Regions from separate parts of the Vibrio scophthalmi genome, predicted to be linked through region 1. Evidence: riboswitches for the same ligand, from Rfam matches in the RefSeq annotation. Region 1 holds a riboswitch; the other holds the start of a gene.
What was found. Region 1 has a riboswitch for cyclic di-GMP ahead of RJD38_RS01225 (calcium-binding protein). Riboswitches for the same ligand answer to the same signal wherever they lie in the genome.
Positions count from the first base shown of each region.

Region 2: linked by a shared signal. The riboswitch ahead of gbpA (N-acetylglucosamine-binding protein GbpA) and the one ahead of RJD38_RS01225 (calcium-binding protein) in region 1 are both predicted to bind cyclic di-GMP.

Region 1 is NZ_CP134271.1:280,965-296,699, reverse strand. Features, by position in the region: gene RJD38_RS01235 (acyl-CoA dehydrogenase) at 1-1,575, shown strand, start outside; gene fabV (enoyl-ACP reductase FabV) at 1,772-2,974, shown strand; gene RJD38_RS01225 (calcium-binding protein) at 3,172-6,138, opposite strand; cyclic di-GMP riboswitch class I at 6,171-6,250, opposite strand; gene RJD38_RS01220 (HlyD family type I secretion periplasmic adaptor subunit) at 6,348-7,697, opposite strand; gene RJD38_RS01215 (type I secretion system permease/ATPase) at 7,690-9,384, opposite strand; gene xthA (exodeoxyribonuclease III) at 9,583-10,389, opposite strand; gene RJD38_RS01205 (cupin domain-containing protein) at 10,428-11,567, opposite strand; gene rsmS (pleiotropic regulatory protein RsmS) at 11,579-11,743, opposite strand; gene RJD38_RS01195 (primosomal replication protein) at 11,746-12,294, opposite strand; gene RJD38_RS01190 (sulfite exporter TauE/SafE family protein) at 12,291-13,070, opposite strand; gene dinG (ATP-dependent DNA helicase DinG) at 13,145-15,217, opposite strand; gene RJD38_RS01180 (porin) at 15,729-15,735, shown strand, end outside.
Region 2 is NZ_CP134271.1:798,567-814,301, reverse strand. Features, by position in the region: gene secA (preprotein translocase subunit SecA) at 1-2,549, shown strand, start outside; gene mutT (8-oxo-dGTP diphosphatase MutT) at 2,859-3,257, shown strand; gene dapB (4-hydroxy-tetrahydrodipicolinate reductase) at 3,374-4,183, shown strand; gene carA (glutamine-hydrolyzing carbamoyl-phosphate synthase small subunit) at 4,699-5,838, shown strand; gene carB (carbamoyl-phosphate synthase large subunit) at 5,855-9,085, shown strand; gene RJD38_RS03550 (TSUP family transporter) at 9,280-10,059, shown strand; gene RJD38_RS03545 (LysR family transcriptional regulator) at 9,989-10,855, opposite strand; gene gbpA (N-acetylglucosamine-binding protein GbpA) at 10,984-12,441, opposite strand; cyclic di-GMP riboswitch class I at 12,530-12,617, opposite strand; gene grcA (autonomous glycyl radical cofactor GrcA) at 12,914-13,291, opposite strand; gene nfo (deoxyribonuclease IV) at 13,628-14,494, shown strand; gene ung (uracil-DNA glycosylase) at 14,582-15,265, shown strand; gene RJD38_RS03520 (hemerythrin domain-containing protein) at 15,444-15,735, shown strand, end outside.

The sequences.
Region 1 (15,735 bases):
GGTATTACTTGTGCGTTGATCCCTGCTGATCATCCGGGAGTGGAAATTGGTGAGCGTCATGACCCGTTAGGTTTAGCGTTTATGAATGGCCCAACTCGTGGTGAAGAAGTCTTCATCCCGATGGATTGGCTGATTGGGGGACAAGAATACGCTGGTAAAGGTTGGCGTATGCTGGTGGAGTGTTTATCCGCAGGGCGCGGCATTTCACTGCCAGCACTTGGAACGGCTATTGGCCATTTAACAGCCCGAACGACTGGGGCTTACTCTTATGTGCGTAAGCAGTTTGGTATGTCGATTGGTAAATTCGAAGGGGTGGCAGAAGCACTCGGACGTATTGGTGGTTTAACCTATTTGTTGGAAGCGACACGAACGTTGACCACGACTTCACTTGATATGAAGGAAAAACCGGGCATCGTGACCGCAATTGCCAAATACCACATGACGGAAATGGCTCGTACGATTTTGAACGATTCGATGGATATCCATTCAGGCCGTGCGATTCAAGATGGTCCAATGAATTATCTTGCCAGCCATTACCTTGGTATTCCTGTCGCGATCACGGTTGAAGGCGCGAATATTCTGACTCGTAACTTAATGATTTTCGGTCAAGGGGCAACACGTTGTCATCCTTACGTTTTACAAGAGATGGAAGCGGCAGCCAATCCGGATAAAGAGCAAGCAGCCAAAGATTTTGACTCACTGCTGTTCAAACATATTGGTCATGCCACTAAAAACACACTGGGTGCGTTTGGCGCGGCATTAACTGGCTCACGTTTCATCAAGGCCGATATGAGCGGTGCAACTCAAGGTTACTATCGTGAGATGACACGCTTGAGTCGAGCCTTAGCGGTGAGTGCTGATTTTGCCATGCTGACACTCGGTGGCGATCTCAAGCGTAAAGAATTGATTTCAGCTCGTCTTGGCGATGTTTTGGCTTATTTGTATATGGCGTCGGCTGCGTTGAAGAAATACGAAGATGATGGACGTCAGCAACAAGACCTGAATTATGTGCATTATGCTGTGCAGCATTGTTTGTACCAAGGTGCACAATCGCTACAACAAGCTTTCAGTAACTATCCGCACAAAGGGGTGGGGCGTTTACTTAAAGTGATCATCTTCCCATTGGGTAATCGTTATAAAAAGCCAAGCGATGATTTAACGGTGAACTTAGCTGAGAGCCTAATGACGCCTGGAGCACATCGTGATCGTCTGACTCACCTTTGTTATATCGGTGAAGATGAAAATGACAGTGTGGGGTTAATGGAGAATGCCTTTTTAGCCATGTATGGCGTGAAAAGTCAGGAGCGTAAACTCAATCGAGCGGCTAAAGATGGCATTGTGGCGCGTAAAGGTGATCTGCAAGCGCGTTTAGAGCAAGCCCAGCAAGCTGGCGTATTGACGTTGCAAGAAGTCGAGCAAGTGTTGCAGGCAGATAAGCTGCGCTATAAAGCGATTCAAGTGGATCACTTTAGCCATGATTTTAGTCAGGTACGCACCCATAGCGAGGCGGAGAAGCCAAGCAAAAAAACTAAGGTAAAAGCTAAGTCAAAAACAAAGCTAAATAGTGTTGCATAAACGGCGCGGCACCAACGAAACTGTTTTAATGTCACTAAGCAATGGTACCTGAAAGGGTGCCATTGTTGTTTCTGACCACAAATTATTGAGTGAAAGTGCTCCAACCACTTGCATTTTCCCTGCAATTTTTAAGAAATTAGATGCGATTTCCCGACGAACCTTTTATCCTAGCGAAGATTTTTAAAGGAAGTTGAATATGATCATCAAACCTAGAATTCGTGGATTTATCTGTACCACTACACATCCAATCGGTTGTGAAGCTAACGTAAAAGAACAAATTGCTTACACTAAAGCACAAGGCCCTATCAAAAATGCACCTAAACGTGTGCTTGTGATCGGTTCTTCAAGTGGCTACGGTCTCTCTTCTCGTATCGCTGCGGCATTTGGCGGCGACGCATCAACCATTGGTGTGTTCTTCGAAAAAGAAGGCTCAGAGAAGAAACCAGGTACAGCAGGCTTTTATAACTCCGCTGCATTTGAAAAACTCGCACGCGAAGCAGGCCTATATGCGAAAAGCCTAAATGGTGATGCTTTCTCTAACGAAGCGAAACAGAAAACAATCGATTTGATTAAAGAAGATCTTGGTCAGATTGATATGGTGGTTTACTCACTGGCGTCTCCAGTACGTAAAATGCCTGAAACGGGTGAAGTTATCCGTTCTGCTCTAAAACCAATTGGTCAAACTTATACATCAACAGCGGTTGATACCAATAAAGATATGATCATTGAAGCAAGCGTAGAGCCTGCAACAGAGCAAGAAATCCAAGATACTGTAACGGTTATGGGTGGCGAAGATTGGGAACTTTGGATCAATGCACTGTCTGATGCGGGCGTATTGGCAGAAGGTTGCAAAACCGTTGCTTACAGCTACATCGGTACTGAGCTTACTTGGCCTATCTACTGGGATGGCGCACTAGGTAAAGCGAAGATGGATCTGGATCGTGCCGCTGCGGAACTGAATACCAAACTGGCAGCGACTGGCGGTAGCGCAAACGTTGCAGTTCTAAAATCAGTTGTGACGCAAGCAAGTTCAGCGATTCCTGTGATGCCTTTGTACATCGCGATGGTATTTAAGAAAATGCGTGAGCAAGGTGTCCATGAAGGTTGTATGGAGCAAATCTACCGCATGTTCAGCCAGCGTCTTTATAAAGAAGATGGCAGCGCAGCCGAGGTGGATGATTGCAACCGTCTACGTCTTGATGATTTAGAACTACGCGAAGACATTCAGCAACACTGTCGTGAACTTTGGCCTCAAATCACCACTGAAAACCTAAAAGAGCTAACGGACTACGTTGAGTACAAAGAAGAGTTCTTGAAACTATTCGGCTTTGGTATTGAAGGTGTTGATTACGAAGCAGATGTAAACCCAGCAGTAGAAGCAGGCTTTATCGCAATCTAATTTGCGCTGATGCCATAAAAAAACCGGAGCAATTTGCTCCGGTTTTTTATTGTGTGTCGTTAGTTATTATCTGTTGATAGCATTGTATCGCGTTTTAATATCGGGCATTAAGGTCTCTCTCTGTCGCCAAGACTTGCGAAGAGAGCCGATAACGAACGGTCTTTCGTTATCGACTATGGTCATTAACTAATGACTATTTATACGCCGATTTCTGGCTCAAGGTAGTCCCACTCGACATCACTATAAACAGAAACGGTATCACTGCCGTTGGCAAAGGTGTAACTGTAGATCGCACCATCAACCCCCAATTGTTCAAGATGAGACTGCAATGCGCTATCGAGATCGGCAACATGTGCCTCATTGACGGCTGCTAGCTGGAAGTCATCATTAGCCAGTGTCAGTTGCTCTATGTTTGAAGCAAAGAAAACATCCGATGGCTGGCCTGTCAGAGATTGTGTTGACTCATTGACGACGTTGAGATCAAGCAATAAAGTATCTTGTTGGTCAGTGCCGATGACCGCTTCGATGTTTTGTAATTTTGAGCTTTGCGTCACTTCAAAGTCTACCGCGTGCTTTACGTTGTCGGCCATATCAAATATACCAATGACTTGTTGAGTCGTCACAACATCAAAGCCTTCGCCACCATCGATGAAATCGTTACCATTGTCATGAATCAAATCGTTACCTTCACCGGCATCAATAACATCAAAGCCTTGGCCACCAGCAATCAGATCATTACCTTCGCCGCCCACCAATAAATCATCCATTTGATAGGTGGTGATTGATGATAAATAATAGTCACTGGCATCGGTCGCACCAAAACCACTTTTATCAAAGGTGCCTTTAGCTGCTGAGAGCTGAATTTCATCGAAAGTGGTGTTTGCCGTATCGGATGGTGAAATGGTGAACTCACCATGGCAGCAGTCATCGCCTTGCTCAAGCACTTTAATGTTGTCTGCGGTAGGATCGATACCGTAAGTCGCCAGTGTTGCATCGTCCATTTCAGCGGCCGTAAAGTAACCCGTGGCCACTTCAACGCCTTGGTCGAAGACAGTCCAAACGCCAACTTCGTTCGCACCATTAAATGCTTCATCGGCAAAGAGTTTATCGACGGATAGATTGGCTGCGGCTGTATTGTCATCAACCGCAATGCAGAGTGTTTCTGATTCGCCACTGATATCACCAGCGCCATCATCAATAAAACTAAAGCCTATTTGGCTTGCAATACCACTTTCACTATTGCCTTCAACACCAAAGCCATTTTTGTTTTCGGTCAATCCGGTTAAGCTACCATCAGGAGCTAGAGCTAAAGCGTCACTTATCTGTTCATCTTTGCCTGCCGTAATCGTGGTGGCTTGGGTGTAATCACCAGTGAGAATATCGTCTCCTGTACCACCAATAAGTACGTCCTGGCCATAACCGCCTTCTAAAAGGTCATTACCGGCGCCACCATCAAGCCAGTCATTGCCTTCTGGGTTGCTTCCCTCAAGTGAATCACTATCGAGAACGGTGATATCTTTAATAAAGTAATCGCTTGAATCCCAATAGCTGTTGCCATTTTTATCGAATACGCCATCAGCCGCAGAAAATTGAACTTGGTCGAAGCTCAGGCCATTGGTGTCTTGTGGCGTGATATCGAAGAAACCATTATTATTCGAAGCGGAGTTGTTAGCTAGCACTTTGATATTGTCACTAAGATCGATACCAAAGGTATCGAGAGTCGCTTGGTCAATATCTTTGGAAGTGAAGTAGCCAGAAGCGACAACCTTGCCGTCATTAAATACCGTCCATACGCCAACTTCATTGGCACCATTAAGTGCTTCATCTGCGAACAGACGATCAATTTGCACGCGAGCAGCATATTGATCTTCACCAAGGTGATAGGTGAGGGTTTCAGATTCGCCCTGTAAAGTATCAGGATCGAAGGTGTGACCAAGTTGATCGGCATTGCCTGACTCATGGTTGCCTTCTACGCCGACACTCCCATCTTGACCTTGGCTAACTACCCCATTACCTGAAACGGGATTGTTTGCTCGCGCAGCGGCTAAGTCAATACTTTTACCGTGGTCAAAATTATGGTAATCATCACCAAACAGGTAATCACGACCATCACCTCCGAGCAAAACATCATCATCATTGCCGCCAAAAAGGTCATCAAAGCTGACATCATTTGGATCACTTTCAAATGTAACTGTTTTAACGTCTCGGACAAAGAAATCACTGGAATCTAAGTAGCCATAGCCATTTTTATCATAATGACCAATGGCTGCGGAGAATTGAATTTCATCAAAGGCAACAAAACCGGTGTCTTCCGGTTCAATGGTGAAGATGCCGTTAGAACGGCCATTGCCGTCGCTAAGCACTTTAAGGTTATCTGTTGCAGGGTCTAAGCCGTAGGCATCAAGGGTAGCTTGATCAAACTCACCAGCCGTGAAATAACCACGTTCGATAACAATACCGTCTCTTAATACCGTCCAAACACCTACTTCATCGATATCACGAACTCTGGAACCTTCAGATTTTCCTTCATCTTTGAAGAGCTTATCGATAGAAACTTGCGCAGCGTAGGAGTGTTCATCCACAGAGATTGAAAGCACTTCTGATGCGCCTGTGCGATCGCCTTTGTCACCTGCATCTTCAAAGCTGTAGCCAATCTGGCCAGCTACGCCACTTTCATCATTGCCAAGAACGCCAAATCGGCCATTAGATTCAAACAGTACAGCTTCGGTGCCATCTGGGTTGAATACCTTTGCTTGGCCCATATCGGCCGTTGTCGCATGGCTAAAATCGACAGTCAGTTCACCGCTTACAGGATCAAGAATCAGATGTTGCGAGAAATCGTCGCCGAGTAGCACGTCATTGCCGTTTTCACCAGCTAATTGGTCGTAGCCGCTACCACCATTAACAAAATCATCACCAGAACCGGCTTGAACGAAATCACCTTGGCTACCACCATCGATAACATCGTCACCACCATTGGAATGAATATAGTCAAAACCGTCGAGGCCGAGAATAACGTCATTACCGTCTTGTGTTGTAATATGATCGATACCGTCAACATCGACGACTAGTTGGTCTTCAGGTAGCTTGCCTGATAGTGGTGCAATATCCACTGTGACCAAGCGATTTTCGCTGTTATCGGATTGTTCGTGCTTAATTGTCATGAAAATTTCCTCTATCAATCGGATGATTAATGTGAGGCGGCTCAGCCATCTCAATGGAATGAGACCTGCAGCTTTCCGTCCCTACCTCGCGATAGGTTTGGCTTTTCTCGTTGTTATGTTGTTTGGGATATCGCTGTACTAATCTGCTTTGTAGTGATGTAGATTGGCACTAGTAAAACAAAGGGAGATATCCCGCTCATTTCCCTTAACTAAATTTCTCGCATCGCTTTATACGCACTGACCGATAATGGGCTAAGTAAGTAATCAAGCGGTGTTTTTTCATTGAGTAGTATCATTACTTCAGCGGGCATACCTGGGTATAACGTCACGTCTTGCAGTACGGCTAAATCGTCTTGATTTAGCGCGATTTGGGCAAGGTAAGCTGAAGATCCAGATGCTTGATCGGTGATTCGGTCAGCAGAAATGTGGACCAGTTTTCCCCTTACTGGCGGGGTGCGGCGAAAGTTGTACGCGGAGAGTCGAACTTGGGTATCCAGTCCAAGGTAAACCACATCGATATCTTCTGGTTTCAACAAAGCCTCTACAATCAGTTGATCTTGCTGAGGAACAATTTCCATGATTTTTTCTCCAGGCGAGATGACCGATTGCTGAGCAAATACAGAGAGGCCAACCACGACGCCTGACTGAGGCGCACGGATTTCAATTCGATTCAGAACTTGTTGGGCATTAATCATGGCTTGATTGGTTTCGTTGATTGAACGCTCGAGTTGTTGAATCTCTTCACCAATTTGCTTGGCATAATCGAAGTCGGCATTGGTGTCTTGCAATTGTGCCTCTGAAACACCACGTTGAGCGCGATTAATCTTGATATCTAATTCCGCGAGGTTGCCGTTTAAATCGCTGTATTCTCGTTTTAAATCGAGCAAACGAGATTTGGATGTATTACCTGTTTCAAGCAGAGTTTCGTGCATTTTTAACTGCTCAGTTAAGTAAACCAAACCTTGTTCATCGGCTTGATAACGTTTACGCAGCCCATCAAGATCGAGATTCGCTTGAGCAATTTTTTCGTTGAGGATTTTATCCTCACCACGACGTAATGAGCGGCGTTTATCGAATAACTTCGCTTGTGTGTCGAGTATGGTTTGCACGCGAGGATCGTCTTTAAGTTCAATTAAGCGAGGATCAAATTGAATGCGTTTTTGGTCACTGAGTTCGGACTGTAATCGATTTAGCCGCGCAAGGTCACTTTGCCATTGTGCACGTAAACCATAGAGTTGGGCGTGCGCTTGTGACGCATCGAGGGTGATCAATAGATCGCCTCGTTCAACCGCTTGACCATCGGCAATATGAATGGTTTTAACGATTCCCCCTTCTAGGTGTTGAATCGGCTTACGTTTTGATTCAACAATGATGACGCCCGGAGCGATCGCGGCGCTACTCAGCTTGGCAAAGGTTGCCCAGAGTAAAAAGCCGAACAACATCAATAGAACAACACCAAGCGTTATTTTGCTGGTGGTACTGGGATCAAAACTCAAACTGCGTGAATCTTGATACTCGATACCATCACTTTTTATTTGGTGAAACATAGGATCAGCCATGGGATACCGCCTGTTTTATTTCGCGCACTTTGCTTTCTTGTTCGGCAGTGATCTGCTCAGCTTTTTTCGCCGTTGTAATTTCACCTTGCTCTAGCGTAACCACCCAATCGACACACGCAATCAGCTCGCGTTGATGAGAAATCATCACCACAGCGCTACCTTGCTGTTTTTGTTGTAGGAGCAGCTGCTTGAAAGCACCGAGCCTGATGTTGTCGAGGTGGGCATTTGCTTCGTCGAAAATAAGCAGCTTAGGGCGGTAGTAGAGGGCGCGGGCAATGGCGATTGCTTGCGCAAGTCCCATTGAAATAGGCAGATCAGTGGGGCCCAACGGCGTATTATAGCCATGCTCAAGGCGGACAATATCCTGATGGATGCCGATGGCTTTGGCAGCACTGATAACGTCACTATCATTTATGTTCTGATCAAAATGGGCGATATTTTGTTTGATCGTTCCCGGCAAAAAATCAAATTTTTGTGGTACGTAACCAATGACCCCTTTTAGTTGATTGGCATCCCACTGCGGTAAACTCGCAGTGTCGATTCTCACAGAGCCTGAACTGGGTTGTGATAAGCCGACCAACAGTTGGCACAAAGCGGTTTTTCCTGAACCACTGGCACCCATAATCATGACACGGTTGCCGGGCTCCAATTTAAGGCGAATATTTTTGAGTAGTGGTAGCTTTGCTTTTGGTGGATACCAAGAAACATTATCAATGTGGAGTGAACCATTAATGTCGCTAAAGTGGGTGGTGTTATTACTTTGAGGTAGATTGGCAAAGTAGGCGCAAATGCGTTGATTGGCGGCATTGGAATGTTGCCATGCTTGCAGAGTACTGGCCAGTTGCTCAAAAGGTTGCAGCACACGAGACATAAGAATGGAGCCGGCAATAATGCCACCAGCGGACATGGTGTTTTCGATAACCAGCCAAGCACCCACGGCCATAATGGCCATCTGCAAAGTGAAACGTAGACATTTGGCGATAGAAGCCAATGTTGTTGAGGTCAAGCCAAGCTGTTGATCAAACCAGACTCTTTCTGCAGTCATGTGCTGAAATTGTTGATTGAGGCCATCGGCTAGGTATTGAGCTTGTATATTGTCACGCTGGGTGGTGGCTTGTTCGCTTGCAAAACGACACGCAGACGTTGCAACTTGTGAGTCTGCATGTTGCTGCGTTTTACTTCTATAAATATAGAGAGAAAAACCACCCACAAGTAAAACGGCGCTTAGACCGACAAACCCCACGACAGGATGGAGAAGAAACATCACCAGGAGAAATAATGGTGCCCAAATCATATCAAAGGCGAGCGAAAATGCCGGAGAGGTCATGAATGATTTTATCTCGCGCACATCTTGCAAACTGGCGCTATTTTTACCGTTACTTATCGTCAGTCTTTGATAGAAAAAGCTGGAAATCAACGCATCTAACTTGGCTGATTTTTGGTGTAGATAACGATTTTTTAAAATGTCTAAGATAGATTGGATAATCAGTAAAAACAAAACAATCATACTGATTAAAAATAAGGTATCGAGACTTTGGCTAGTGAGTACGCGATCAAAAACTTGTAGGCTGTAAATCGGAACAACCAAAATAAGAGCGTTAAGAACAAACCCCGCCATAATAAGGGTATAGAATACCTTTTTGTTAAATGGGGTAAGTTGTTCCCAATCTTTCTTTTTGATTTCCATATCAACCAATGCTACATCGCGAAAAATTAACGCAATCCTAACATTGTAATAATCAATAGAGCGAGGAAGACAAATGGCGAATATTAGCTTTGAATAATATTCGGTAAAAATTTATGTTTTAAAATCAAGTGGATATGAAGGGTTTCCTATTTTTAAGAAACCCTTTAATTATGCAGCAATACCTTGTTGGTATTGTTTTTATTTAAACGTTGACCAAATTGGTGCGTGATCGGATGGCTTATCGATACCACGCAGAGGGTAATCAATATCGGACTCAATACAACGTTCAGCTAATGATTTTGTTGCAAGAATAACGTCAATACGTAGACCGCGATTATCATCAAAGCCACGAGAGCGGTAGTCAAACCACGAATATTTATCGGTCACGTCAGGATGAATTTGGCGGAAGGTGTCAATGAATCCCCAATCAAGTAGATCTTTTAACCATTCACGCTCTTCTAATTGGAATGAGCATTTACCCGTTTTTAGCCAACGCTTACGGTTCACTTCGCCAATACCAATATCACTATCGAGTGGACTGATATTAATATCACCCATCACGATAATTTGTTCATCGCTGCTGTGATGATCATTTAAGTAGTTCATCAGATCTTTATAAAACTGGCGCTTGTATGGGTATTTGGTTTCATGGTTGATATTGTCACCTTGAGGGAAATAGCCATTTAGCACCGTCACTTTTTCCCCCGCCGCATTTTCAAATGTTGCCATGATCATGCGTTTTTGATGTTCATCGTTATCGGTTGGAAAACCTTTTTGTACCGAAATTGGTGCTTGTTTACATAACATTGCGACGCCGTAGTGGGCTTTTTGGCCGTGATAGTAAACTTTGTAACCCATCGCTTCGACAGCTTCTAGCGGGAAAGCTTCGTCATGAACTTTGATTTCTTGTAGGCCAATGACATCAGGTTGATGTTTTTCAATTAGCGCTTCGAGTTGGTGAAGTCTTGCACGCAAGCCATTAATATTAAAAGAAACTACTTTCATGTTTGATTCCTTATCTCATTTCTTTTCGGATACGATGGTTAGGCTACGTACCAATAGCCGAGATTAATCAGCGTCATTAAGGTATGACGAGTTTTAGGTTGCAATTCGCGATGAATGTCGTCACTGCTGAAGGATTCTTGATCGCACAGTAAGCTGATAATTTGCTTATCTTTACTATCGATATCGAAGCATTCACCATTGACGAATAACTGCTCTGAATTTTCACTGAGATAGAGCGTTTTTAATCCAGCTACTTTTTCCCAAACCGTATTTTGCATCAACAATTGATCGATTTCTTCGAGGCTGTATTCCGGTTCGGCTTCAATGATATTCATTTGGTGGCGAGATTGACTTAGCTGTGTCGCAATAAAGCGATCAATGACATCATCATCTTCTAGAGCTTTACGCAGCATTTGCTTTAACACGTTGAGGCTTTGCGTACCAACTTGACCATGCTGAGTTTGTGCAGGAAGCGCTGGATCATGCATGTGAGTGTTGCCAATATCATGAGCGATCAGATGATCGGCAAAATGACTCAATAGCTCTTGCTCCGTCGGTGAACGGTAGCCCAGTGAATAACTCAAACTGGCTTCTAATGTTGTCCCTTCATGAGGGAACCCCGGCGGGATATAGAGCATATCGCCCGGCTGCAAAATTTCATCGATGATTGAATCAAAGCCTTCGATTTGTCGCAGCGCACCACCTTGAATGATTTCTTGGTATTGACCAATGTCTTTAGCGCCAACTTTCCATTCTCTTTTGCCTTGGCCTTGAATGATGAAAACATCATATTGATCGATGTGGGGGCCAACCCCACCGTGAGGAGCGGAGTAGCAAACCATTACATCATCAAACAGCCATTGAGGCAGCTGCTTAAAAGGTTCGATCAGTTGTGCGGTTTCACTGTGCCAATGGTTGCAAGCCTGAACGATCAACTGGCAATGGGTTTCCGGTAAATCGTCAAAGAAAGATTCCTCGAATGGGCCGTGTTGGGCTGTCCATTGCGAATCTTTGTTGGAGACAAAACGGGAATCGATCATCTCTTCCAGCGAGAGGCCGGCAATTTCTTCAGCGGAAATTGGGTCAACAAAATCTTTGAACGCATTTTTGATCACGACCGGCTTTTTTTGCCAATAAGTTTCTAGAAACTCGGCGATGTTGATATTGAGTGTGAACATCTCTCTTTCCGTTATGCTTGGGTGGCCAGTTTGGCTTGAAGATCCGATTGGACGATTTCAAGCGCGGCTAATGCGGTTTGAGGGTCCACTTCGTTGCTTTCTAATAGATAGATAAGATCGACGGCCAGCTTTATCTCATCTGGCGCATTATCAAGGCCGCTTACAGATTGCGTCATAGTTATTGATGTCTCTCACGGTAGGTAATTTGTTTTTCTATTTTGAGCTTCGCAGCACGACAGCGTTCTAGACGCTGCTCAGTAGAAAGTAACGCTTGTTGAGCGGTTTGTTGTGCAAACGGGGGAGCACTTTCAAGTTCGGCAAGTTTATCGCGAACCATTTCCATCAGGCGTCTTTCCCAATCTTGATGTTGGGCAAGTTCTTGATAGAGTACATTGATCGGCTTTTGGTAATGGCTATAGTGCTTCGGCTCGTTTTTACGGATTGGCTGAGTGGCGATTTCGCGTTGCAGCGCCGCCAATTGAGCGTATAAACGTTCGGTTAAATACTCGGCTCGTAATGAGGTCAGTCGACCGCTATCTTGTTCGCGAATAATCGTATCTAGCGTTGAGTGCGTTTCTTTGACGCAAGGAACCAATAAACGAGCTTTGCAGTGAAAAAGGGTCTCATCAAACAGGGGTTGATGGTGTTCATTACGGCGACGATCGATCTGCGCCGCTTGGATGGCGAGTTGGTCGAGTGTCGCGACAAGTTGTTTTAGTTGATTCATACAGCCACAAACCACGCGTTATAAGCCAGTTTTATCGCCAGTATGCTGACGACAGTAACAAAAATCGGGCGAATAAAGTTGGCGCCAAATCGGATGGCGGAGTGTGCACCAACAAAAGCGCCTGCCATCAAGCATACGCCCATTGTTAAACCGAGTACCCAATCAATATGGCCTAAGATAGCAAAAGTGATCAGCGAGGTGAAATTACTCGTGAAGTTCATCGCCTTGGCAACACCTGAGGCCACTAATATGTTGAGGCGGTAGAGTGCCATGGTACTAACGGTCCAAAACGCACCGGTTCCAGGCCCTGCCACACCATCATAAAAACCGAGAATGACGCCTTGGCCAACCTGTTTTTTGTGGAAGGTTGGGCAGGGTGGTGGTGGTTCATTACTGCTATTTTTCGGTGTTTTATGCCAAATGGTATAAATCGCGGCGGCTAAAATGATCAGAGGCAGCGTTTTTTCAAGCCATTGGGTGCTAATCGAGTCCACCACTAGCGTACCAATAATCGCGCCAATAAAGGTTGCAACGAAAGAGCGCCCCCAACAACGAGGATTGAATAAGCGCTTTTTATAGTAGGTAAATGCGGCGGTAGAAGAGGCGAAACTGGCCGCAAGTTTGTTAGTGCCAAGCGCAACATGTGGCGGTAACCCGAGAGAAAGGAGGGCAGGCACGGTTAACATGCCACCACCACCAGCAACAGCATCAATAAATCCAGCAAAAAATGCGACAAGCGCTAATACCAACAACATGGTTGGCTCTAACATTTCCATTTAGTCTTCTTCTTTGTCCGTGGTTCTATTTTTATATCGGCTAGAGCGTATGTCGCTAGCTTGTCCCACTTAATTTATTCAATGATTCGTTTGAACGGAGGTAATGAGTCCAGTAGTGATTGACCATAGCGTTTAGTCACGATACGTCTATCAAGAATAATCACTTTGCCGCAATCTCTTTCTTTACGTATTAAACGTCCTACCGATTGAATCAACTTTTTGCTCGCGTCAGGTACAGTAATTTGCATAAACGGATTACCGCCTTTTTGCTCAATGTACTCTGCGTGAGCTTGTTCTACGGGTGAAGTCGGTACGCCAAACGGAATCTTAGTGATTATCAAGTTTTCTAATAACTCGCCGGGAAGATCTAACCCCTCGGAGAAGCTACCAGTACCAAACAATATGCTGGTTTTTTGACATTGTACTAAGGTTTTATGTTTATTGAGAATTTCAGTACGCGACTCTTTGCCCTGAACTTGTAAAGCCCAACCTTTTTTTATAAATAGAGATTCAAGTGCTTGCGCGACCTGATTCATCTGCCAGTAAGAAGAGAATAAAACTAAGTTGGCCTGTTTGTCTTCAATTAGGTTAGGCAGAATATCAATAAGATATTCCGTAAATTCACTCGCTTGCGGTTCATACTTCATTTTGGGTATGTGTAATTCCGCTTGATTCTGATAATCAAACGGTGAAGCGAGCGCCAGAAAGCGAGTGCCGTCCTCGTTTTTCTCACTGATACCGGCTTGACGACAAAAGAAGCTAAACGAGTTGAGTGCCCGCATCGTCGCTGACACCAATACAGCGCCTAAGCAGCGGCTCCAAATTTGCTGATCTAACTGCCAGCCAACTTCTAACGGTGACACATTCACGACAAAATCACTTTCTCGCTCAGGGCTGACGGCTAACCAACGTGCCAGTGGCGCGCCTTTTTCTCGTTGTGGCTCTGCCATTAGGCGCCAAACTTGGGCGAGGTTATCCATACGTTGGATATAGAAACCCAGTTCAGCCAGCGCCGGTTCAGCGAGACGCGCAGCAATTTCGCCCTCTTTAACACGTTCGGCAATCAGGTCGGCAATTTTAGCGGTGGCTTGTGCGCCTTTATGTGACAGGATTTTTAGCTGCTTTGATTCTTCTTCTAACCAACTCGGCAATTCACCATGTTCAAAACGGTAGAGACCATCAACAAAGTGGGTAGGATCGAAGCGGCCCGATAACTGCGTTAATGAGGGGATCAGTTGTTGGATTGAATCTTGAAGTTCATTACGAAAGCGACTTACGCGCTTTTCATCCGCCAAGTTAGCAAACTTGGTCACCGATTGGTTAAGCCGTTCCAACCATGTCGCTGCGCCTTTTAGGCTAGCCGCGGCCGAGGAGTGATCTCGTGCCACATGTGGTAGGTGGTGCGCTTCATCAAACACATAAATGGTATTTTCAGGTTCAGGTAAGATCACGCCACCACCAAGATCGGCATCCGCCATCACTAAGCTGTGATTGGCAATGATTACGTCGGCCTTGTCGAGCTCTGAACGGGCTTTTTGGAAAGGACAGCCTCGATGTGAAGGCATACTGTTGTTGCAGCTATGCTTATCACTGACGATATGCAGCCATAATTCGTCGTCAATGGTTTTTGGCCATGAGTCACGGTCGCCATCCCACTTGCCTTGTTGGAATGCTTTATGTAAGCGCTCAAGCAGTTCGATATCTTTCTTCTTTGGCTTAGATTCAAACATGGCGAGTTGGCCACCGTCAGCGCCACAGGCGGTGGCGAGCTTTTCTGCGCAGCAATAGCGTTGTCGGCCTTTGGCAAGCTGGAATGAAAATTCACGGTCGGTGATGCGACGAAACAGAGGTAAGTCTTTATCGATTAACTGTTCTTGTAGCGCCACGGTTGCAGTCGAAATCACTACCTTGCGGTTACTTTGTACCGCAACAGGTATAGTGGCCATTAGATAGGCAAGTGATTTTCCGATCCCTGTTCCTGCTTCCGCGACAATCATACGGTTTGATTTATGGTACTCACCGCACAATGTTTTGGTAATTTCTGCAACAAGGTAGTTCTGTGCTCGACGAGGGACAAAGTTATCCAGCTGAGCTTGGAGGTTTTGATAACTTTTGCGAATTGATTGTTGTATTTTACTGTTTGACATACGGGCGCCTTTCTCACGGAAAGCGAGTGTAGCACACTTATCTAAGCGTTACGTAGTTCACGAAATAGAATCCTTTTCAGCTAAATCTCGATCTCCTTCACAAAAAAAGATTGAACCTTCATGAACTTAGAATTAATTCTAAATGTGAAAAATATCCTCAAGCTAAATGGCACTAAAAATAGCATAAAATACCGCGGTAGTGATTTTTGTCGCATAAATTAAGGGGAATGCACTAATTTTGCGACGAACTTCATCTAGTGATAAAAGCATCACAATGGTTAGAAGTTAATCGAAAAATGGGGTGCAAATTATGTAAATTACTGTTTTAAATGGTTTTTATGTTTTTTTATATTTGGTTTTTATAAGATTTGACACGCAGAATAATCTTTTGCAATCTAGGCTTCGAAATTTGAGAGCGGTGATATTGAGCCATTAAAGAGCACAAATCGCCACCAAACATAAAGGGAACCGGATACGGATTTCCTCTCTAAAGAAAAGGCAGTGGATTATTATGAAAA
Region 2 (15,735 bases), 520 kb from region 1:
ATAAATTGTTACCTGAAGCATTTGCTACGGTACGTGAAGCGTCTAAACGTGTTTACGGTATGCGTCACTTCGACATGCAGTTGGTTGGCGGCATGGTGCTTAACGCAGGCCAAATTGCAGAGATGCGTACTGGTGAAGGTAAAACGCTAACGGCGACCTTACCAGCTTACCTTAACGCGCTTCCTGGTCATGGTGTTCACATTGTAACGGTGAATGACTACCTTGCTTCTCGTGATGCGGAAACGAACCGCCCATTATTCGAATTCTTAGGTATGACGGTTGGCGTTAACGTGCCAAACATGCCTCCTCAAGCGAAAAAAGAAGCTTACCTAGCCGATATTCTATACGGCACAAATAACGAATTTGGTTTTGACTACCTACGTGACAACATGGCTTTCCGTGCGGAAGACCGCGTTCAACGTTCTCGTTTCTTCGCTGTTGTCGATGAAGTGGACTCGATCTTAATCGATGAAGCGCGTACCCCTTTGATTATCTCCGGCCCTGCAGAAGACAGCTCAGATCTTTACACACGTATCAATACGTTGATCCCTGAGCTGCAAAAACAAGACCAAGAAGATTCAGAAGAGTACCGTGGTGATGGTCACTACACCGTTGATGAGAAAACTAAGCAAGTTTACTTAACGGAAACTGGCCAAGAGTTTGTTGAAGAACTGATGGTGAAAAATGGCCTAATGGAAGAGGGTGATACGCTTTACTCACCGACCAATATTAGCCTATTGCATCATGTAAACGCGGCACTGCGTGCCCACGTTCTGTTCGAGAAAAACGTCGACTACATCGTCAATGAAGAAGGCGAAGTGGTTATCGTTGATGAACACACCGGCCGTACAATGCCGGGTCGTCGTTGGTCAGAGGGTCTGCATCAAGCAGTGGAAGCAAAAGAAGGCGTTAAGATCCAAAACGAGAACCAAACACTCGCATCGATCACCTTCCAGAACTTCTTCCGCCTTTACGACAAACTGTCAGGCATGACAGGTACAGCAGACACTGAAGCATTTGAATTTCAATCAATCTACGGTTTGGAAACGGTGGTAATCCCAACCAACAAACCAATGATTCGTAACGATATGCCAGATATGGTCTACCGCACTGAAGTTGATAAGTTCAATGCGATCATTGAAGACATTAAAGAGCGCGTTGCGAAAGGTCAGCCATCATTGGTGGGTACCGTCTCGATTGAAAAATCTGAGCTACTTTCTAATGCACTGCAAAAAGCCAAGATTAAGCACAATGTTTTGAACGCTAAGTTCCACGAACGTGAAGCGGAAATTGTTGCCGAAGCGGGTACTCCGGGTGCGGTTACGATTGCAACCAACATGGCAGGTCGTGGTACCGATATCGTGTTAGGTGGCAGCTGGCAGTCTAAAGTTGAACAACTTGATAACCCAACGAAAGAACAAATCGACGCGATTAAAGCGGAATGGAAAGTCATCCATGATCAAGTTCTTGCTGCGGGTGGTCTACACATCATTGGTACTGAGCGTCACGAATCTCGCCGTATCGATAACCAGCTACGTGGTCGTTCTGGCCGCCAAGGCGATGCAGGCTCTTCACGCTTCTACCTATCAATGGAAGACTCTCTTCTGCGTATCTTTACTTCAGACCGCATGGCGAGCTTAATCCAAAGTGGTATGGAAGAAGGTGAAGCGATTGAATCGAAGATGTTGTCTCGTTCAATTGAAAAAGCGCAACGTAAAGTAGAAGGTCGCAACTTCGACATTCGTAAGCAGCTACTTGAATACGATGATGTAGCGAACGATCAACGTAAAGTCGTCTACGAGCTACGTGATGAGCTAATGGTTGCTGAAGATATCAGTGAGATGATCGAGCAAAACCGTGCTGACGTATTGACGGCAATGATCGACGAATACATTCCACCTCAATCTCTTGAAGAGATGTGGGATGTTGAAGGTTTGCAACACCGCTTGAAGAACGACTTTGATATTGAAGCGCCAATTCAACAGTGGCTAGAAGCCGATGACAAACTTTACGAAGAAGCACTACGTGAAAAAATCATCGAACTTGCCGTTGAAGTGTATCGTAAGAAAGAAGAAGTCGTTGGCGAGCAAGTGCTACGCAACTTCGAAAAATCAGTGATGCTACAAACACTCGATACACTGTGGAAAGAGCACCTAGCAGCGATGGATCACCTACGCCAAGGTATCCACCTACGTGGCTATGCACAGAAAAACCCGAAACAAGAGTACAAACGTGAATCGTTTGAACTGTTTGAAGGTTTGCTAGATTCACTGAAAACCGACGTTATCATGGTGTTGTCACGTGTACGTGTTCAACAACAAGAAGAAGTTGAGCGTATGGAAGAGCAACGTCGTGCACAAGCAGAAGCGGCGGCACGTCTTGCACATGCTCAACATGCGAGCGCAGAAAACCCTCTTGCTGATGGCGAAGAAGCGGCAGAAGCACAGCCACAAACCGTGGTTCGTGATGAGCGCAAAGTCGGTCGTAATGAGCCTTGCCCATGTGGTAGCGGCAAAAAGTACAAGCAGTGTCACGGTCAAATTGGCTAACTTCGTTTGGGTCGTCGCTGTAACTGATGATTGCAGTGTCGGTGGTACTCACTTACTAACGTAAGTTCCGTGCCACCTCCTCGCACTCACCGAGTTACAACTTAGATCCATAATGCTTACTAAATAAATAGAGAGTCGCTTAGGCGGCTCTTTTTGTATGTGAACTTTGAGATTTTCTCCTACGTCATCCTCGAGAGTGAGGAACGAACGAGTCGGGGATCTTTGATACGAATAAAACAGCAGATTCCCAATCTAATTCGTTCCTCATTGTAGGGAATGACGAGCGGGAAGTTATAGGAACACCATTATATGAAAAGAATCCATATCGTTGCGGCGGTGATTTTCAATCAAGATAAATCGCAGATTTTTATTACTAAGCGTCCCGATGATAAACATAAAGGCGGATTTTGGGAGTTTCCCGGAGGCAAAGTTGAGTTAGGGGAAACGACAGAGCAAGCGATGATCCGTGAGCTCGATGAGGAGATCGGCATTCAAGTCACTGAGCAGAGTCTATTTGAACACCTTGAATATGATTATCCGGATAAATCGCTTAAATTTGATTTTATCTTAGTCACCAATTTTGCTGGTGATCCTTATGGGCGCGAAGGCCAGCAAGGTGAGTGGGTAAAGATCAAACAGTTAGAAAATTACGCATTTCCAGAGGCAAACGTGCCGATTTTACAGCGTGTGATCAAAGAGTTTTCTTGATCTATGTCTCAAAAAGCTAGCCAGCACAGCCATTTATTGGTAGTTTAGTGCACAAGATCGTTTTCTCGAGGTGAGGATCTTTTCATCTCGATACACCAAAATGGAGAATGAGTGCAATGGTCAGAATTGCAATCGCAGGAGCGGCAGGCCGTATGGGCCGAAACTTAGTTAAAGCAACGCATCTTAATCCTGAGTCTCAAGTTGGAGCTGCATCAGAGCGCCCTGAGTCTTCGTTGGTTGGGGTAGATGTTGGTGAACTATGTGGTGAAGGAAAATTTGAAGTTGTCCTAACCAATGATCTTGCCTCTCAAATTGACAGCTTTGATGTCATCATCGATTTTACTGCACCAAGCAGCACATTAACCAACTTAGAACTTTGCCGTACCCACGGTAAGAGCATCGTGATTGGCACAACGGGTTTTAGCGATCAAGAGCGCGAACACATTGATGCAGTCGCGACGGAAATTCCTGTCGTCATGGCTCCGAACTACTCGGTCGGTGTTAACTTAGTGTTTAAACTGCTGGAAAAAGCCGCCAAAGTCATGGGTGACTACTGCGATATTGAAATTGTCGAAGCACACCACCGTCACAAAGTCGATGCGCCATCAGGCACTGCGATTGGTATGGGTGAAGCGATTGCCGGTGCGATGGGTAATAAGCTCAACGATGTGGCCGTATATGCTCGAGAGGGCATCACTGGTGAACGAACCAAAGACGAAATTGGCTTTGCTACCATTCGCGCAGGCGACATTGTTGGTGAGCATACGGCAATGTTTGCCGATATTGGTGAACGTGTTGAGATCACTCATAAAGCGACGGATCGTATGACCTTTGCTAATGGCGCAGTAAAGGCAGCTGTTTGGCTGAATGGTAAGCCAGCAGGCTTCTATACTATGACCGATGTACTGGGTTTAAATGATCTTTGATCTCTTCGTTAGCAAAAATCTATAAAGACCATTAAACATATTTATGCGTCAGCCTCGGCTGGCGCTTTTTGTATCTGCTCGATATGGCAAAAAAAATTAACTAGACAAAATATGCGCGCATTAGCCTTTTATTGTGTTACTTATGGTGCTTTGAGTTAATAAGTGGTGCTAGTGTTTGTATTTTGCGTGTTTAGTTGGTGTGAGTAACGTTTGCTTTATGGTTTTTTCTGGTCGCCTGTCTTTTTGCTTTCTAATTTGAGGCGATAACCAAGAGTTACTGCTGTTGGTTAAGTAAAAAGTAAGTAAACTTGGTTTTTTGACTGCTTTGGTAAGGTTTTCTCATAAAGCGTCGTAAATATGCATTTTATTTTACTATGAATGTTGACACTGGTCACAACCGTTATTAGAATAACGCCAATTTGTCTGTCAGACCTAAAAATGCTTTTTTATGGCGAAATGGAAGGCAATGTTGCAAAGTTATTTATTTTTTATGCATTTTTATTCTGGAGGTTGCCTTGAGTAAATTAGCACTGTTAGTCCTGGAAGATGGGACAGTGTTCAGCGGAGTGTCCATCGGCGCAGATGGTATTTCCGTTGGGGAAGTCGTTTTTAATACCTCGATGACGGGGTACCAAGAAATTCTCACTGATCCTTCCTATTCACAACAAATCGTCACTCTTACTTATCCTCACATTGGCAATACCGGAACCAATTCCGAAGACGAAGAATCCTCTTCCATTCATGCTCAAGGCCTTGTGATTCGCGATCTCCCTCTTATCGCTTCTAATTTCCGTAACGAACAATCCCTTTCTGATTATCTCAAGTCGCAAAACATTGTCGGCATCGCAGATATTGATACTCGCAAACTTACTCGTATTCTTCGTGAAAAAGGCGCCCAAAACGGCTGTATCGTCGCTGGCAATAACCTTGACGAAGCATTAGCGCTTGCGAAAGCAAAAGAATTCCCTGGCTTGAAAGGTATGGATCTTGCGAAAGAAGTTACAACAAAAGAAGCGTATCAATGGAAACAAGGTTCGTGGACGCTTACGGGTGGCCTTCCAGAAGCAAAAGATGACAGTGAGTTGCCATACCACGTTGTCGCTTATGACTTCGGTGCCAAGCGAAACATCTTGCGCATGTTGGTTGACCGCGGCTGCCGCTTAACGGTGGTACCGGCTGAAACCTCAGCGGAAGAAGTTCTAGCTCTTAATCCAGATGGTGTTTTCTTATCGAATGGTCCTGGAGACCCTGCGCCATGTACTTATGCGATTGAAGCAACCAAAGTCTTCCTAGAAAAAAACATCCCGTTATTTGGTATCTGTCTGGGTCACCAAATTCTTGCGCTCGCCTCTGGTGCGCAAACGGTGAAAATGAAGTTTGGTCACCACGGTGCGAACCACCCAGTAAAAGATTTGGATCGCGGCGTTGTGATGATTACTTCACAAAACCACGGTTTTGCTGCGGATGAAAAAACGCTACCGGAAACGTTACGTGCGACACACGTATCTCTGTTTGATGGTTCTTTGCAAGGTATCCACCGCACTGACAAACCAGCATTCAGCTTCCAAGGTCACCCAGAAGCGAGCCCAGGTCCTGAAGACGCGGCTCCACTATTTGACCATTTCATCGAACTCATTAAAAAACACAGCGCTTAATTCGGAGTAGTAGATAATGCCAAAACGTACTGACATTCAAAGTATTCTAATTCTTGGTGCTGGTCCGATTGTAATCGGTCAGGCATGTGAGTTTGACTACTCTGGCGCACAAGCGTGTAAAGCACTGCGTGAAGAGGGTTACCGAGTTATTCTTGTGAACTCAAACCCTGCCACCATTATGACAGACCCAGAGATGGCCGATGCAACCTATATCGAGCCTATCCAGTGGGAAGTCGTGCGTAAGATCATTGAGAAAGAGCGCCCTGATGCTGTATTGCCTACCATGGGTGGTCAAACAGCGCTTAACTGTGCACTAGACTTAGAGAAACACGGTGTTCTTGCTGAGTTTGGCGTAGAGATGATCGGTGCAACCGCTGATGCGATTGATAAAGCAGAAGACCGTTCTCGCTTCGATAAAGCAATGAAGTCGATTGGCCTTGAGTGTCCAACGGCAGATACAGCCAAAACAATGGAAGAAGCTTACAAAGTTCTCGATATGGTTGGCTTCCCTTGTATCATTCGTCCTTCGTTCACCATGGGTGGTACGGGTGGCGGTATTGCATACAACAAAGAAGAATTTGAAGAAATCTGTCGTCGTGGCTTGGATTTATCGCCAACTAACGAGCTGCTAATCGATGAGTCATTGATCGGTTGGAAAGAGTACGAGATGGAAGTGGTTCGTGACAAAAACGACAACTGCATCATCGTCTGTGCGATTGAAAACTTCGACCCAATGGGTATCCACACCGGTGACTCAATCACGGTGGCACCAGCACAAACGCTAACCGATAAAGAATATCAGTTGATGCGTAATGCATCGCTAGCGGTTCTACGTGAAATCGGTGTTGAAACTGGTGGTTCAAACGTTCAGTTTGGTATCAACCCAAAAGATGGCCGTATGGTTATCATCGAGATGAACCCACGTGTATCTCGCTCTTCCGCGCTTGCTTCAAAAGCAACGGGTTTCCCGATTGCTAAAGTAGCAGCGAAACTGGCGGTTGGCTTTACGCTTGACGAGTTGATGAACGACATCACTGGTGGCGCAACACCAGCATCATTTGAACCAACTATCGACTACGTTGTGACTAAGATTCCTCGTTTTAACTTCGAGAAATTTGCCGGCGCGAACGACCGTCTGACGACGCAAATGAAGTCAGTGGGCGAAGTGATGGCGATTGGTCGTAACCAACAAGAGTCACTACAAAAAGCATTGCGTGGCCTAGAAGTGGGCGCAAGTGGTTTTGACGAAATGGTTGACCTTGAGTCACCAGACGCACTATCAAAAATTCGCCATGAGCTAAAAGAAGCTGGCGCAGAGCGTATTTGGTACATCGCCGATGCATTCCGTGCAGGCTTATCTGTTGATGGCGTGTTCAACCTAACGCAAATTGACCGTTGGTTCCTCGTTCAAATTGAAGATCTAGTCAAAATGGAAGAGTCAGTTAAAGCCGGTGGCTTTGCTGGTTTGACCGAAGATGTACTGCGTAAGCTGAAACGCAAAGGCTTTGCGGATGCGCGTCTATCGAAACTGCTGGGGGTTGCGGAAAGTGAAATCCGTCGCCTGCGTGACCAATTCGATATCCACCCGGTTTATAAGCGTGTTGATACTTGTGCGGCAGAATTTTCTTCAGATACTGCATACATGTACTCATCTTACGATGACGAGTGTGAAGCAAATCCAACCGATAAAGACAAAATCATGATTTTGGGTGGCGGTCCAAACCGTATCGGCCAAGGTATTGAATTTGACTACTGTTGTGTGCACGCATCACTGGCGCTACGTGAAGACGGTTACGAAACCATTATGGTCAACTGTAACCCTGAGACGGTATCAACCGACTACGACACGTCAGACCGTTTGTACTTTGAACCAGTAACACTGGAAGATGTATTAGCGATTGCCCGCGTTGAAAAGCCAAAAGGCGTTATCGTTCAGTACGGTGGCCAAACGCCACTGAAACTGGCACGTGCGCTAGAGGCGGCAGGTGTGCCAATCATTGGTACTAGCCCTGATGCGATTGACCGAGCAGAAGACCGTGAGCGTTTCCAAGTCGCGGTTGACCGTTTAGGCCTGCTACAACCACAAAACGCAACGGTAACGACCATGGAGCAAGCGATTGAAAAATCGCGTGAAATCGGCTTCCCATTGGTGGTTCGTCCTTCGTATGTACTGGGTGGTCGTGCGATGGAAATCGTTTACGACGAGCAAGACCTACGTCGTTACTTCAACGAAGCGGTGAGCGTATCTAACGAATCACCAGTATTACTTGATAGTTTCCTTGATGACGCTGTTGAAGTTGACGTTGATGCGATTTGTGACGGTGAGCGCGTAGTGATTGGCGGTATCATGGAGCATATCGAGCAAGCGGGTGTTCACTCTGGTGACTCTGCATGTTCGCTACCTGCATACACGTTAAGCCAAGAAATCCAAGATGTGATGCGTGAGCAAGTTGAAAAGCTGGCGTTTGAGTTGGGTGTTCGTGGCCTAATGAATACACAGTTTGCGGTAAAAGATAATCAAGTTTACCTAATCGAAGTAAACCCACGTGCGGCACGTACCGTACCGTTTGTTTCGAAAGCAACTGGTGCGCCACTAGCGAAAATCGCTGCACGTGTCATGGCGGGTCAATCTTTAGAAGCTCAAGGCTTTACTAAAGAGATCATCCCACCTTACTACTCAGTAAAAGAAGTGGTATTGCCATTTAACAAGTTCCCTGGTGTTGACCCACTGTTAGGCCCAGAAATGCGCTCGACAGGTGAGGTGATGGGTGTTGGCGCTACGTTTGCAGAAGCGTACGCAAAAGCAGAACTTGGCTGTGGCAGCGTTTACCCTGAAGGTGGCCGTGCGCTACTGTCAGTACGTGAAGGCGATAAGCAACGCGTAGTGGATTTGGCCTCTAAGCTGGTTAAGCTTGGTTACCAACTGGATGCAACGCACGGTACTGCGGTTATCCTTGGCGAAGCGGGCATTAACCCTCGCTTGGTAAACAAGGTTCACGAAGGTCGTCCTCATATTCTTGACCGTATCAAGAACAATGAATACACCTACATTGTGAACACGGCTGCTGGTCGTCAAGCGATTGAGGACTCTAAAGTTCTTCGTCGTGGCGCTCTGGCTGAGAAGGTGAACTACACCACAACGCTAAACGCTGCGTTTGCGACCTGTATGGCGCATACTGCTGATGCGAAGAGTACAGTGACGTCAGTACAAGAGTTGCACGCGAAAGTGAAAGCCTCTCAAGCATAAACCCAGTTATTGGTCATATTAAGCCCGCTCATTCGAGCGGGTTTTTTTATGCCTTGGTAATCGGCATTGACGGCTTTTCTACCGACATTGGAATTGATGAATAATGGGAATGAGTGATAATCGAATCTTTCGTTAACTGAATTGATTGAGTAGTGATAACTTAACCCTATTGGATTTACTACCGTGACGAACAAATGGAACTTTCATTCGAAATACTCACACTGCTGTTTTTGGTGGCAAGCTTGGCTGGCTTTATTGATGCGATGGCTGGTGGTGGTGGTTTATTAACACTTCCTGCATTGCTTGCGGCGGGTGTTCCGCCAACTCAAGCGCTGGCGACCAATAAACTGCAAAGCTCATTTGGCAGCTTTTCTGCTACTTGGTATTTTGTCCGTAATGGCATTGTCAGCATTAAAGAGATGCGACTGGCGATTGCGTGTACCTTTATTGGTTCAGCAGTTGGTGCAGAATCGGTGCAGCATATTGATGCTGGGGTGTTGACCAGTTTGATCCCACTATTGCTGGTGGCCATTTCTCTCTACTTCTTATTAATGCCAAAAACTCGCGAGCAGCAAGGTAAAGCAAAAATTTCTGAGGCTATGTTTGCTTTTTGTGTTGGTGGCGGTGTTGGTTTTTATGATGGTTTTTTTGGTCCAGGAACCGGTTCAATTTTTACTGTTTGTTTTGTCGCGTTAGGGCATTTTTCGCTGGTGGATGCGACGGCGCGTACTAAGGTGTTGAACTTTACCTCGAATATTGCGGCGTTATTGTTCTTTATTCTCGCGGGCTTACCAGTATGGGAGCTTGGCTTAGTGATGGCGGTGGGTGGTTTTCTCGGCGCTCAACTTGGCGCGCGAGTGGTGGTGACTAAAGGTCAAAAATGGATAAGACCTTTAGTGATCATTATGTCGATGTTGATGGCAGGAAAGTTACTTTGGCAACAGCATCACCAATGGTTGCTATCAATGTTTTAATGCGGCTATTACGATAGGACGCCGGACGCACACAGATGTGAATGGGGCGTGAAAGCGGTTGCAGTGAGGAAAAATAGTGGCACTGTTTTTCCTCAATATTGAGTGTTTTTATCACCGATAACGGCACGAGTGCCGGGGCAATACCTGCCAGTGCTAGCCTTGCGGCCGCCACGTAAGAGTCCATCTGCATGATGGGCAACATATTGAGTTGGCTTAGAATTGCTTGTTGGTATGAGTTGGCAGGGTTGGAGAGATCATTGGTGATGATTATCTCTGGCAGCGTACTGATTGGGCGATTAAAGACAATGTAGAAGGGTTCATCAAAGAGATGGAAAACCATTAGTTGGTGGTGCGTGGGGAGGTTACCAGCACAAATCCCAAGATGTGCTTTTCCGGATTGAACATGCTCAATAATTCTTGGCGTATGATTGGTCGTGATGCTTAGGTAAGGATCATGAGTAAAATACTCGCCTAATATTTCCGCTAAGTAACCGGCAACCAGTGTTTCAGAACAGTCCAGCTTTAGAGGGCTGTTCTCAATGATGTTTTGCTGTTCATAAATAAGCCCACGTAACTCATTAAAAGTGGGACCGATACTCTCAATAAGATTGAGCGCTTCACGTGTTAGCTGCACGTTTCTGCCGTCGGGAACAATCAGCTTCTTGCCCAGTTTCTTTTCTAAGTTAGCAATGCGTTTACTCACTGCCGATTGGCTAATATAGAGCAAGCTACCCGTGCGACTCATGGTTTTAGCTTTGCTTAACGTCAGAAGTGTTTCAATACCTTCAAGCAACATAGAGTGACTTATGAAAAATCGGAATGAATACCTCACTGTAGCGCAACGCCATTGGCAACGCACATAAAAACGGCACTTAATAAAGTGCCGTTACTGTTTCTTCTCTAAAAATTGTGATCGCTAGGAACTTAGTTCACTTTATCCCATGCCATTGTCCAGTGAGAACCGGTTGCTGGTTGGTATTGGGTTGCGTTTTCAGTCCACTGTGAGCAGTAGCCTGAGTATGGGAAAGGTTTACATTGATAAACTTGACCATCGCTCGCTAACACTTTTGTGCCAGCAGTGTAGTTATCAAGGCCGTTAGGGAAGACAAAATCATAGTCACCCGCTGGTGGTGTTACCTCAGCTACAAGATGGAAATCTAACGTTTCTTGATTGATCAAGTTGCCAGCCTGATCTTTGATTCGGCTGATCAGCATATGGTGGCCCGCTTGAGATTTAGCCAGCGTGAGATCGACCGCTTTAGATTGCCCATCTACCAGTTCGCCACTCCAACTCGCCAGCGCTTCACGGCCATGATTATAAACCGTTAACTCCGCGTGCAGATCACCGCTAGCATTTAGCGTCAATGCCAGTTCAGTCGGTTGTTCTGTGACAGTATATTCAGATTGTAAGCCTGCAATGTTAAGTGCGTAATCGGGAACAACCGTGTCAATCTCATAGCCAATTTCTACACGAGTGAGTTGGCTATCGTTTTGTAAATAGATCGGATTGGTACCGTAAACAGGGGTGAAAGTGCCTTGTTGTAGTTGGCCTGCTTTGATCGCTGTTTGCTCTTGGTTTACCTTGCTTGCTAGAGCATAAGACCAGTTTTTAGCTTGAGTTAGGGCAGGGCTATCGATCGCTAATTCAGTACGATAAGCTTGGTTTTCACCAGCGTGATCAAATACGCGGGTAAAGACGCGATCGCCGATATTAAGATCGATAGTTGGTGAAATCTGGCCAGCTTGATTCCATTCTGGAAGCACAGGGCCTTGACCATCAAATTGCACATCAATCACATTGTAGAATGCTGCTGCCGTATCGCCCACATCCCAAACTGCAAGAATGACATGGTAGCCTTGACGTTCAGGCACGTTACACGCATGGCTAACTTGCTTTGGCGGTTGAACCATATTGCCTTCGATGACACAGAACGGATTCAGATCAAACGACGCTCGTGATAGTTGCGCATTTGGATTCCAATCCGCTTTAGTGATGTAGTATTTCCAATCTCGAGTGACGTGGTTGGCAGTAAAGGTCCACTCAAAGTTTTGCTGTCCAGCCGTGATTGGGCGCTTAACCCAACGATCCGCAGTTTGTTCATCTAATGCTGTGGCCAGTGCTGATTGTGCACTGGCAATTTTGCCATCAGCGGGGCCAGCTTCAGGGAAGCCTTCAGGGCCTTCCACACTTTGTGGTTCATATTGAATGGCACCACAGTTGCTGTTTTTCTCATTAGTATCAGAGGTTGGGAATTTACATAGCGCAACACGGCTTGCTGCGATGCCATCATTGAACGCAGAGATGTAGCCATGTGCGGCGACTTGCCCACTTAGAGCGGTAAGAGCGAGTGCCAATAAGGTTTTATTTGGACGTGATTTCATCACATGTTCCTTTTTAGGTTGACAAAAAATTGCCACACCTCGGCATGTGAAAAGGGCGATAAACCCTCAACACTTGATTGAGCGATCAAGTGGCGGCTCCGCTATCGTGGATAAATTTTATCGTTAGACCGGAAGCTTTGCGTCCCATTTTTTCAAATGGTTTGCCGACAGTGTGTTTGTACCAATCAAAACAAGTCTTTGCTTGTTCTACTTGTTATGAGCTGGAGAAATTTAGCTTAGAAAGTGAAAAGAGCGCGACAGAATCCAACACGAGATGGAATCAACATCTCCTTTGGTATTGCCTCTTTTTGTTTTTCTTTCTTTTGCGCTACCGGGATAGATTCTTTAGGCTTCTATTTGCGGTGTTTTTTGAAATGTTTCGTCTGTTTTAGATGGCGAAGAAAAGAAAAGCAGGCCAAGGCCTGCTTTTCAAATGTGTGTCTAAATTTACCTTCGTCAGAGACGAGCTAAATTATAGAGATTCAGTGAACGTACGTGCGATAACGTCGCGTTGCTGCTCAGTCGTTAGAGAGTTGAAACGTACAGCGTAGCCCGATACACGGATGGTTAGCTGTGGGTAGTTCTCTGGGTGAGCAACCGCGTCTTCAAGAGTTTCGCGACGTAGAACGTTAACGTTTAGGTGTTGACCACCTTCAATGCGTGGTGCAGTTTCGATTGCCACTTCACGGCTTTCGTATTCGCCTAGATCGTTAATAGCAATAACTTGGTCAGCTTGGTAGCCAGCAGATGCCGCAACACAACGTGCTTCGTTCTTTTCGCTGTCTAGTAGCCAGATAGAGTTTAGTAGATCGTCGTTAGCTGCTTTAGTAATCTGAATACCTTGAATCATTACTGTCTCCTAATCCACATTTTCTGTGGTGTTATTGGTGTTAATTTTCAATATTTTTGTTGAGCTAAGTATTATATAGCTAATATCCATTATAATAATATTGATTTAGGTCAAAAAACAACTAAAAACCTTATTTTTTTGAAGGTGATTTTATTGCGTTAAATCAATAAAAGTCTTTAAAAACTGCAAATTACAATTTATTTTATAATATAAAAAATAGTTACAACGGTCATTTTGTCGTAATTTTACTACAAAATGACCGTTTTTAAGTCAACTATGCGGACTAACTACTTGTTAGGTGGTGGTCAAACTGAAAGAGTAAAGTGATTAAATAACATGAACAAAAATTTCGGAACTAAGTATATCGGTGCGCATGTTTCTGCCGCTGGTGGGGTTGATCAAGCGCCGATGCGAGCACGTGAAATTGGCGCCAATGCTTTTGCGCTTTTCACTAAAAATCAGCGTCAATGGGTCGCAAAACCGCTTGAAGCCAAAACCATTAGCGCTTTTAAAGCTAACTGTAAAATGCTGGGCTTTAGCGCCGAGCACATTTTGCCTCATGACTCTTACTTGATTAACTTAGGTGCGCCAGAAGAAGAGAAATTAGAAAAATCGCGCGCCGCTTTTATTGATGAAATGGAACGGTGTCATCAATTGGGGTTAACGCTGCTCAATTTTCATCCCGGCAGTCACCTTAACAAGATCTCTGAAGCTGAGTGTTTGGCGAAAATCGCTCATTCAATAAACTTAGCGCACCAAGCTGTACCAGATGTAATAGCCGTAATCGAAAATACTGCAGGGCAAGGCTCAAACCTTGGTTGGCGTTTTGAACATCTCGCGGCGATCATCGATCAAGTAGAAGATAAATCTCGTGTTGGCGTATGCCTTGATACCTGCCATACCTTTGCAGCAGGTTATGATCTCTCTAGCCATGAAGCGTGTGAAGTAACGTTTGCCGAGTTTGATCAAGTAGTGGGCATGCATTACTTGCGTGCAATGCACATTAATGATTCCAAATCGACATTGGGTAGCAAGGTTGATAGACACCATGCGCTGGGTAAAGGAGCCATTGGTTGGGACTGTTTTGAGTACATAGCGAAAGACAGCCGGTTTGATGCGATCCCTCTTATTCTTGAAACCATAGAACCAGAACTGTGGCCAGCGGAAATCAAGCAGTTGCGTGAGTGGCATCGCCAAGCGTAATTTCATGCCCATCGCCGATCATCTTGTTGATTCGTTTTTGCGTGGTTTTTTGCGACAATAGCGGTATCTATATAGAGGACAATCATAATGGCTAAGTTATTGACTTGGGATGATGTGATCGGCGACGAGCAGCAGCAACCTTATTTTCAGCAAACACTGAGTTATGTCGCTGAGCAGCGCGCAGAGGGTAAGGTGGTTTTTCCTCCTGAAGCCGATGTTTTTAACGCCTTTGATGCTACGCCATTTGCCGACGTAAAAGTGGTTGTTTTGGGTCAAGATCCTTACCACGGACCCGATCAAGCACATGGCTTATGCTTCTCGGTTCTACCTGGAGTAAAAACACCCCCTTCTTTAGTCAATATGTACAAAGAGCTCGCGCAAGATGTGGAGGGGTTTACAATTCCTCAGCATGGCTATTTGCAATCTTGGGCTGAACAAGGGGTGCTATTACTCAATACTGTGCTAACAGTGGAGCAGGGCAAAGCGCACTCTCATGCAAAAACAACCGGATGGGAAACCTATACCGATAAAGTGATTGCAGCACTTGACCAATATGGTAGTGGCATTGTGTTTCTACTGTGGGGAGCGCATGCGCAGAAAAAAGGACGCTTTATTGATCGCTCAAAGCACCATGTACTAGAAGCTCCCCACCCATCACCGCTGTCGGCTCACCGTGGTTTCTTTGGTTGCCATCACTTTTCTTTGGCTAACCAGCACTTAACCGCACAAGGCTTGAAGCCGATTGATTGGAGACTGCCTGAGCGGGTTTAACTGAGTTAGCTCAACGACTCAACGAATATTGCGAGAGAAGCCTGATGGGCTTCTCTTTATTTTTCAATTACTCGTATTGATTTTAGTTACTAATCTGGTCTTTTTTTGAACAGTCTCTAAACCTTTATTGGCGTTTTCTTATACACTTACAAAGATTGTGTGTTTAAGGAGAAACGCTATGATGATTGAACAAATCAGGCGTGAACATGGCTATATGGTGCGTCTACTCGCTATCCTTGCCAATAAAGTGGAATTGCTAAAGCAAGAACAGCCAGTCAATTACAGTTTGATTAAAGAGGTGGTCGATTACTTGTCTGAATATTCAGAGAAATATCATCATCCGAAAGAGGATATTCTTTATCACTATTACCGTGAACATTACGGTGCGCATGATGATATGGACAACTTAGAATTTGAGCACAAGTTGTTGGAATGTAAAACGCATGCGTTTATGAATATTGTCGAGATGA